DNA from 3 places in the Achromobacter sp. HNDS-1 genome. Region 1 is predicted to be linked to each of the others. Evidence: predicted binding sites of a transcription regulator. Region 1 holds the regulator's gene; each other region holds the start of a gene.

Evidence for each region. Region 1 encodes HrcA, which represses chaperone genes, less so after heat shock. Its sites were predicted from a motif close to TTAGCACTCNNNNNNNNNGAGTGCTAA; they were not measured.
Region 2: the regulator HrcA is predicted to act here: its motif matches at 1,459-1,485, upstream of rpoH (RNA polymerase sigma factor RpoH).
Region 3: the regulator HrcA is predicted to act here: its motif matches at 1,771-1,797, upstream of groES (co-chaperone GroES).

What each region holds. Positions count from the first base shown of each region.
Region 1 is NZ_CP157584.1:4,353,723-4,356,998, reverse strand. It holds gene hemH (ferrochelatase) at 1-730, opposite strand, end outside; gene hrcA (heat-inducible transcriptional repressor HrcA) at 776-1,780, opposite strand; gene ABFG95_RS20185 (NAD kinase) at 1,910-2,809, shown strand; gene recN (DNA repair protein RecN) at 2,823-3,276, shown strand, end outside.
Region 2 is NZ_CP157584.1:3,438,194-3,441,469, reverse strand. It holds gene ABFG95_RS15975 (phosphodiesterase) at 1-200, shown strand, start outside; gene rpoH (RNA polymerase sigma factor RpoH) at 528-1,412, opposite strand; gene ABFG95_RS15965 (hypothetical protein) at 1,609-2,298, opposite strand; gene fghA (S-formylglutathione hydrolase) at 2,379-3,242, opposite strand.
Region 3 is NZ_CP157584.1:2,309,993-2,313,268, reverse strand. It holds gene groL (chaperonin GroEL) at 1-1,387, opposite strand, end outside; gene groES (co-chaperone GroES) at 1,426-1,713, opposite strand; gene ABFG95_RS10685 (hypothetical protein) at 2,025-2,159, shown strand; gene ABFG95_RS10680 (glucoamylase family protein) at 2,710-3,276, opposite strand, start outside.

The sequences.
Region 1 (3,276 bases):
CGCGGTAGTACGGGTCGCCCAGCTCGATGGAATAGCGCGGCAGGCCATGGAAGCTCATGACCAGCTTCTGCGGTTTGCCATGCTCGCGCCAGTACGCTTCGATGCTGGCGGCCAGCGGATCGAGATAGATGGGGTCCTCGTGGAACCGCTTGATGAAGCGCATTTCCGGCTGGTCGCGCAGCCGGCCGGCATGTCGCGTGACGGCATCGACCACCGTGGCGGTGGTGCTGGCGGCGTATTGGGGATAAAGCGGCACGGTCAGGATGCGTTCGCAGCCCTGCGCGCGCAGGCGCGAGATGGCGTCGGGAATCGACGGGTTGCCGTAGCGCATGCCCAGCTCCACCATCGCCTCGACCCCGGCCGCGGTCAACGCGGCCTGCACGCCTTCGGCCTGGCGGCGGCTGTAGACCATCAGCGGCGAGCCGTCCTTGAGCCAGATGCCGGCGTAACGCGGCTCCAGTTTCTTGGGACGCAGCGTCAGCACCAGGCCGTGCAGGATCGGCTTCCACAGATAGCGCGGAATCTCGATCACGCGCGGGTCCGACAGGAATTCGCCCAGGTACTTGCGGATATCCTTCCTGCCCGGGGTGTCGGGCGTGCCCAGGTTCACCAGCAGCACGCCGACCTTGCCCGGCGCGCGCGGCGGCGGGTCTTCATTGAATGGGTCGTCCTGCTCGGCTTCGGGCAGGTAGCGTTCAGGCCAGAGATACTTGAACAGGCGAAGAAACACAAAAACTCCCCTTCCTCCGCGAGGAGGATGTCGGTTCGAATGGAACTACTGGTTGTGGCTGAGGGCGTTGGACAGCAGACGCGCCGTGATGTCCACGATGGGAATCACGCGTTCGTAGGCCATGCGGGTCGGGCCAATGACGCCGAGCGTTCCGACCACCTTGCCGTCCACGCCGTAGGGCGCCGTGATGACCGAGACTTCTTCCATCGGCACCAACTGGGAATCGCCGCCGATGTAGATCTGCACGCCCTGCGCGCGGCTGGACACGTCGAGCAGTTGCAGCAGGTCGGTCTTCTTCTCGAACAGCGAGAACATCTTGCGCAGACGGTCCATGTCGGAAGCGATGTCGGTGACGTCCAGCAGCTTGCGCTCGCCAGAAATGACCACGGCATCGCCGTCCTCGGCGGCCTCGGCACTGGCCTCGACCGCCGCCTGCATCAGCCGCGAGATGTCTTCGCGCAACTGCGCCAGTTCGGTGGACAGGGTGCGCCGCACCGCGTCGAAGGACTTGCCGGCGAAGTGGACGTTGAAGAAGTTGCCGGCCTCCAGCAATTCGGCCTCGGCGTAGTCGCGCTGCACGAACAGGATGCGGTTCTGCACGTCGCCGTCGGGGGTGACAATGATCAGCAGCACCCGCTTGTCCGACAGGCGGATGAATTCGATCTGGCGGAACACCTGGGCGCGCTTGGGAGTCAGCACCACCCCGGCGAACTGGGTCAGGTTGGAAAGCAGCGCCGCGGCGGCATTGACCGCGCGGGTGGGCTCGGCCGCGGCCAGCATCTCGCCCATGTTGTGCGGCTCGAGCTGGTAGGACTGCACCGCCAGCAGCGAATCGACGAACATGCGGTAGCCGCGCGGCGTCGGAATGCGCCCCGCCGAGGTGTGCGGACTATGGATCAGCCCCAATTCCTCCAGATCCGCCATGACGTTGCGGATGGTGGCGGGCGACAGATCGAAAACCTTCGATAGCGTCCGCGAGCCGACTGGTTGCCCATCGGCGATGTAGCGTTCGATCAACGCTTTCAGTAGTGCGCGTGCGCGGTCATCCATAGCGGGTATTTTAGGGAATCTTTTCCAGTTGAGGCGATTTTTGTCCCGCAAGCCGATATGCGGCCCCATATAATCGGCTAACTGGCCCGATTCCGGACCAATTTCGTTTTTCTGACTCGCCTTGCCACCATGCACTTTCCTACCGTCGCGCTGATCGGCAGATACCAGGACACCGGCCTGGCCACTCCGCTAAGGGCGCTCGCGCACGCGCTCACGCAGGCCGGGCGGCAGGTGCTCGTCGATGCCGACACGGCCCGCAACACCGGCCTGACGGAATACCCCGTCGCCACCTACGAACAGATCGGCCAGGACGCCTCGCTGGCGGTGGTCATGGGCGGCGACGGCACGGTGCTGGGCGCCGCGCGCCATCTCGCCCCGTACGGCGTACCGGTGGTCGGCATCAACCATGGCCATCTGGGCTTCATCACCGACATCCCGGTGCAGGACGCGCATGGCGCCCTGACGCGCGTGCTGGAAGGCAACTTCCAGATCGAGGAACGCATGCTGCTCGAAGGCAGCGCCTGGCGCGGCGACCAGCAGATGTACGCGGCCTCGGCGCTGAACGACGTGGTGCTGAACCGCGCCGGACGCGGCGGCATGATCGAAGTGCGCGTCGAACTGGACGGCGCCTTCATGTACACCCAGCGCGCCGACGGCCTGATCATCGCCACCCCCACCGGCTCGACCGCCTACGCGCTGTCTGCCAATGGCCCGATCCTGCACCCCGGCATGAACGCCATGGTGCTGGTGCCGGTGGCGCCCCAGACCCTGTCCAACCGTCCCATCGTCATTCCGGACACCGGCGTGCTGAACATGACGCTCACCGCCATGGGCCGCGTCGAGGTCGGCGCCAGCGTGCATTTCGACATGCAGACCTGGTCCGACCTGCAGCCCGGCGACCGCATCGTCGTGCAGCGCGCGCCCTACACCATCCGCTTCGTGCATCCGGAAGGCTACAGCTTCTTTTCCACCCTGCGCCGCAAGCTGCACTGGAACCTGATGCCGCAGGCCACCGACAACGTAGAGTAGTAAGCGCCCCAACATGCTGCGCACCCTGCACATCCGCGACTTCGTCATCGTCGAGCAGACCGAGATCCATTTCGGTCCCGGCTTCACCGTCTTCTCCGGCGAGACCGGGGCGGGCAAATCCATCCTCATCGACGCGCTGGCGCTGGCGCTGGGCGAGCGCGGCGACGTCAGCGTGCTGCGCGAAGGCGCCGCTCGCGCCGATATCACCGCCGTCTTCGACACGCCGCCGGCGCTGCGCGCCTGGCTGGCCGAACGCGAGATTGACGCCGACGACGAACTGGCCCTGCGCCGCGTGATCGACGCCCAGGGCCGCAGCCGCGCCTACATCAACGGCACCCCGGCCACGGTCGCGCAATTGCGCGAACTGGGCGACAGCCTGGTCGACATCCATGGCCAGCATGCGCACCAGAGCCTGATGCGTCCGGAGGCCCAGCGCGACCTGCTGGACGCGCACGGCGGCCACGGCG
Region 2 (3,276 bases), 920 kb from region 1:
ACTTGCGCCTGCTGGCCACGCCGTCCACCTGCTTCCAGTTCAGCATCCGCGACGGCAAGCATGTGGTCGACAACCTCGCGCCCGGCTACCGCTGGATCAAGCTCTACCAGGACGGCTCCATGGCGACCGGCGTGCGACGCGTGCAGGACGCGCTGTGGCAGGCGGCGCAGGCCGGGCCGGACAGTGCGCAGGCGGCCTGAACCGGCCGCGCGCGTTGCGCGCGCGCAATAAAAAACGGGGCACCATATGCGTGGTGCCCCGCAAGCATCCGTCTCATAGGGGAGGGGAAAGAGGAGAAGCCGAGACGGATGACAAGACTGCTAACCGAAGTTCGCGGTCTACGTGAAGTTAGGCGGCCCGAACTTCATTAAGTTTCTGAAATTGCGCGTTAATTCGAGGCGAATTTGTATCAATTTATTGGCGCGCCAGGATAACCCCGCCTCGACGTCCAATCCGGCCGCCATGCGGCCGTCGCAAGAAAAAGGGCCGCGAATTCGCGGCCCTGTGCATGCTTGCGGCGGGGAGATTCAGGCGGCCAGGTTGCCACGCATCTTCTTCAACGCGGCGGCCTCGATCTGGCGGATGCGTTCGGCCGACACGCCGAATTCCTGCGCCAGTTCGTGCAGCGTGGCGCCACCGTCGTCCTGCAACCAACGGGCCTCGACGATGCGGCGCGAACGCGGGTCGAGCGCTTCCAGCGCGCTCGACAGACCCGAGCTCTGCAACTGGTCGCGGGCGGCGCGCTCCAGCACGCGGGTCGGTTCCTGGCGGCCTTCGTCGGACAGGTAGGCGATGGGCGCGTAGCTGTCGTCATCGTCGTCCTGGTTCTCGAGCGACATGTCGCGGCCGGACAGACGCACTTCCATTTCGCTGACGTCTTCGCGGCGCACGTTGAGTTCGCGCGCGATGTGGTCCACCTGTTCCGGATCCAGCGTCTGGCCGTCCGGGCGCATGCTGCGCAGGTTGAAGAACAGCTTGCGCTGCGCCTTGGTGGTGGCCACCTTGACCAGGCGCCAGTTGCGGATGATGTATTCGTGGATCTCGGCCTTGATCCAGTGCACGGCGAACGACACCAGGCGCACGCCGCGCTCGGGGTCGAACCGCTTGACGGCCTTCATCAGGCCGACGTTGCCTTCCTGGATCAGGTCGGCGTGGGGCAATCCATAGCCCAGGTACTGGCGCGCCACCGACACCACCAGGCGCAGGTGCGACAGCACCAGTTCGCGCGCGGCGCCCAGGTCTTCGCTGTCGCGCAGGCGGCGACCGAGTTCGGTTTCACGTTCGGCCGACAGGACCGGCAGGCGGTTCACGGCCGAGATGTAGGCGTCGATGGTGCCGAGCGCGCCCGGATTGGCGATGGCCAACGCCAGGGCGTTGCCGGACGTGGCCAACGAGGTACTGGGTTGCTTCATTGCGGCGGTCTCCGGAAGGCGAAGGGGTAAAGACATGGATTCGATGTTAGCACTCTAGTAAAGGGAGTGCTAATTCGACTATTGCGGCGCGTCAAAGTTTCCTCCACGCAATGCGACCCCATTTTAATTTCCGACTTGTTCCCAGGGCTATGCCGCCTTCGCCGGGCGGGTCCGCCACGGAGCTGGACGCCGCTGGCTACCACCCCAGGCGCTTCAATCCCGCCGCGGTGGCTTCGCCGTCCGGGCGCACGAACAGCGCGCCGCGGGGATCCATGAACACCTGGTACTTGGCGCCGTCGAACAGCGGCATGTAGGCCGCGCTGCCGAATTGGACATCGACGAAGGGGAACCAGTTCGGGAAACTCTGCTTGAGCGAGCCCAGGTCAGGCGCCGGCCAGTCATCCAGGGCATGGACCGAGCGCGTGGCCGTGGCTTCGCGCGCGGCGTCGCTATAGCGGCCGGACAGGCGTTCCAGGCGGTACAGCGGCGGCGCGCCGGCCATCAGGGCGGGCAGGCGCCAGCGCACCACGCGAGCGTCGATCTGCCATTGGTCTCCGTACAGCACATATTGCTTGGCGCCGACCCCGGGCGCGGTGGCGTTGACCTGGTATTGGCCCTCGGCCTGCTGGCGCACCTCGATACGGGCCACGGGCTCGTCGGTGGTCAAGCGGAAGAATTGCACCAGCGACAGGGCCAGCAGCCCCGACACGCCGCCCAGCAGCAACAGCATCAGGCCGAACAGGCGCCGCACCGGGCGGAACTGGAAGGTCCGCCGGCCGCGCTCGTCGCGCGGGCCGCCCCGGCCCAGCAGCATCGCCAGGCCCGGCAGGAACACGATCACCGCGGCCAGCAGGATCCAGACGAAGGGAGCGATTCCGTTGATCAAATCAGGCGATCCTATGCAGGGAACGCCGTGGCCGGGCACCGGGCCTGCCACGACAGGCCGCCCAGTATAGAAGCGGGGCGTCAGGCGGCCGGTTTTCCAAGCCGTTCGACGTGAAACCGGATGTGATCCTCGATAAACGTCGAGATGAAGTAATAGCCATGGTCGTAACCATCCTGGCGGCGCAGTTCCAGCGGCTGGCCGGCGGTGGCGCAGGCGGCCTCGAATACCTCGGGATACAACTGCTCGGCCAGGAACTGGTCGGCCGTGCCCTGGTCGACCAGGATGCCTGCCGGAAACGGCTGGCGCAGGCCGCGCATCAGCGCCGAGGCGTCGTAGGCGGCCCAATCGTCGGGGTTGTCGCCCAGGTAGGCGCCGAACGCCTTCTTGCCCCAAGGGCACAGGCTGGGCGCCGCGATCGGGGCAAAGGCCGAGACCGAGCGGTACTTGCCCGGGTTGCGCAGCGCCAGCACCAGCGCGCCGTGGCCGCCCATCGAATGCCCGAAGATGCCGACCCGGTCGGCGTCGCCGGGCAGGGCGCTGGTAACGAGGGCGTGCAGCTCGCGCGTCACGTAGCTGTCCATGCGGTAATGGGCGCGCCACGGGCCGGTGGTGGCGTCCAGGTAGAAACCGGCGCCGGTGCCCAGGTCCCAGCTTTCATCTTCGCCGGGCACGTTGGCCCCCCGCGGGCTGGTGTCGGGCGCCACCAGCATCACCCCCAGCTCGGCGGCCAGGCGCTGGGCACCCGCCTTGATCATGAAGGTTTCCTCGGTGCAGGTCAGGCCGGCCAGGTAGAACAGCACCGGCACCTTGCCCTGTTCGGCCTGCGGCGGCACGAACACGGAAAATCGCATCGGCAGGCCGATCTCGGCCGACTCGTGGCGGTAATAGCGCTGCGAGCCCCCGAAACAGCGATGCTGGGAAATGAGTTCCAGGGCGGCGGGCATGGCGGGGGTCTCCGGGTCTGAAAGTGAAGAAAAT
Region 3 (3,276 bases), 2.0 Mb from region 1:
TGGCTTCTTCGCCGGCGTTGGTGACGATGGTGCGCAGCGGCTCTTCGACAGCGCGCAGGATCAGCTTGATGCCGGCGTTCTGGTCAGGCGTGTCGCCCTTCAGGTCGGTGATGGCTTGCTTGGCGCGCAGCAGGGCCACGCCGCCGCCGGCCACAACGCCTTCTTCCACCGCAGCGCGCGTGGCGTGCAGGGCGTCTTCGACGCGAGCCTTCTTTTCCTTCATTTCGACTTCGGTGGCAGCGCCAACGCGAATCACGGCAACGCCGCCGGCCAGCTTGGCCACGCGTTCCTGCAGCTTTTCACGGTCGTAGTCGGACGTGGCTTCTTCGATCTGGATGCGGATCTGCTTGACGCGCGCTTCGATCGACTTGCTGTCGCCAGCGCCGTCGATGATCGTGGTGTTTTCCTTGCCCACTTCGATGCGCTTGGCTTGACCCAGCTCAGCCAGGGTGGCCTTTTCCAGCGACATGCCGGTTTCTTCGGAGATCACCGTGCCGCCCGTCAGGATGGCGATGTCTTCCAGCATGGCCTTGCGGCGGTCGCCGAAGCCAGGCGCCTTGACGGCGGTGGTCTTCAGGATGCCACGGATGTTGTTGACCACCAGGGTCGCCAGGGCTTCGCCCTCGACGTCTTCGGCGATGATCAGCAGCGGACGGCTCGACTTGGCGACTTGTTCCAGCACCGGCAGCAGGTCACGGATGTTGCTGATCTTCTTGTCGAAGATCAGGACGAACGGGTCTTCCAGCGCGGCGACTTGCTTTTCCGGGCTGTTGATGAAGTAGGGCGACAGGTAGCCGCGGTCGAATTGCATGCCTTCGACGACGTCCAGCTCGTTTTCCAGCGACTTGCCGTCTTCGACGGTGATGACGCCTTCCTTGCCGACCTTGTCCATCGCGTCAGCGATGATCTGGCCGATCGAGGAGTCGCTGTTGGCCGAGATCGAGCCGACCTGGGCGATTTCCTTGCTGGTCGTGACCGGCTTGGATTGCTTCTTCAGTTCGGCGACGGCGGCGGCGACAGCCTTGTCGATGCCGCGCTTCAGGTCGATCGGGTTGAAACCGGCGGCAACGTACTTCAGGCCTTCCTGAACGATGGCCTGGGCCAGCACGGTGGCGGTGGTGGTGCCGTCACCGGCGTTGTCGGAGGTCTTGGAGGCGACGTCCTTGACCAGCTGGGCGCCGATGTTCTCGAACTTGTCCTTCAGTTCGATTTCCTTGGCGACGGAGACGCCGTCCTTGGTCACGGTCGGGGCGCCGAACGAGCGCTCCAGCACGACGTTGCGACCCTTGGGGCCCAGGGTGGTCTTGACGGCGTTGGCGAGGACATTCACGCCACGGACGATGCGCACGCGGGCGTCGTCACCGAACAGTACTTGCTTGGCAGCCATTTGTTAGCTTCCTTCGAAAATTCGTTTTGAGGCAGGGTTTACTGGACCACGGCGAGGATTTCGTCCTCGCGGATGACGAGCAGCTCTTCGCCGTCAACCTTGACCGACTGGCCGGCGTACTTGCCGAACAGAACCTTGTCGCCAGCCTTCAGGTCGACCGGCAGGATCTTGCCGTCTTCGGTCTTCTTGCCGGGGCCGACGGCCACGACTTCACCCTGGTCGGGCTTTTCAGCGGCGCTGTCGGGGATGACGATGCCCGACGCAGTCTTGCGCTCGTTTTCGAGGCGTTTGACGATCACGCGATCGCCCAGGGGACGCAAGGCCATGAGGAACTCCTGTTACTAGAGAAGAAAGTGAATGATCGGTTGGGCCCGGGAGGATTGTTAGCACTCACCGGAGTCGAGTGCTAATTATAGGGATGATGTGGTGGGGTTCAAGGGGGGAGGAGGGGCTGTTACATCTGACGGGACGAGGCGTCCTAAGGTGAGGTGGTGCGTCCCTTTTTATGTGCCACTGTCGAAGTTCATTGAACTTGAGATTTGATTCACCCACGTTGGCGCCTGATCAAACGATACGCGTGTCGTCGCCTCTTTCGGCGTGGATAACGATTTGACGTGTCGGTGCGAAGCAGGTGGGTATGCAAGACTCGCACGGTAGCGCGGACATGGCGTGCGCCCTGTCGCCTGTGATCTTCCTGGCTTGCACGGGGTTTGTCGTGGCGAATCCGGCGATCGTGCTGTTCGCGTTGCCGGTGGCGGGATTGGAGCCCTAAGCGGCCCGTCGTTGCGCGCGCGCGAAATGCCGGAAATGGAGCGGACCTCCCCAAGTGCCTGACCGCTAAGTGCCATTCACCGGAGCGGTCCTTGCCGGCCTCGCAGAAAGCCTGCCACGTTCTGTTTCAACATCGTTGCGTCATACGTCGATGATTTGATTGCGGCTTGCAGGATCGTTCGCCTCGTCTCCGTGGGGAAAAGGCTCCAGGTGCTAATAACGGCGGCTCCCAAGCAAGCAATTACTCGTCTTTCCGCTTCATCCAGCACGCCTGGGTCCAATACTTCCGTCGTTATGGGAAAGTGAACGCCGCCTTCGTTAAGCCAACGTTCGATATCCGAATCGCTAAGGTCATGTTTCATGGTGTTCCTTCCTTGACTTAGCCTCGCCCGTCAGCTTGGCTATATGTTCTTTCAGCACGGCCTTGTCGAAGGACGCCTGAGCCATTTCGGTGTTTAGTAATCGTTGGCGGGCATCTTCAGGAAGGTCCCTTGTTGTCCCACCTTTCACTGTTTTCTAGGCACCATCGCTACGGTCCAACGGCGCAGAGATCACGCCTGTAACACGATCATGACCTCGCGATCCCTTCCATCGTCCAGCAAGGGGATTTCACCCGATTTCTGCAGCACGCCATCAAGCGTCACGTACCCCGCGCCATTCTCGGACTGTCCGCGCAGGGCGGTCACGGAGTACATCGTAGCCCCGTGCCGGTAGTGCAGCTTGAAGGTGTTCCAGTCTGCGGGCAGGCAGGGGTGAAAGCTCATGGATGCGCCGCGCCGGCGCATCCCCAGCACCGATTCCAGGACCAGGCGGTACATCAGGCCCGATGAGCCGGTGTACCAGGTCCAGCCGCCACGGCCTCGCTGCCCGGGCGTGGTGTAAATATCCGCGGCCATGACATAGGGCTCCACCTTGTAGACGGCGGCTTTTGCTGGGGAGTCGGAATGGCTGATGGGGTTTAGCATCGTCAGCAGGTCACCGATGCGCGCATCGTCGCCAAGGCCGCAGAATGCCATGGCGGTCCAGATGGCGGCGTGGGTGTACTGGCCGCCGTTCTCGCGCACGCCAGGCACATAGCCTCGGATGTAGCCGGGATTCAGGGCGGAGGAATCAAAAGG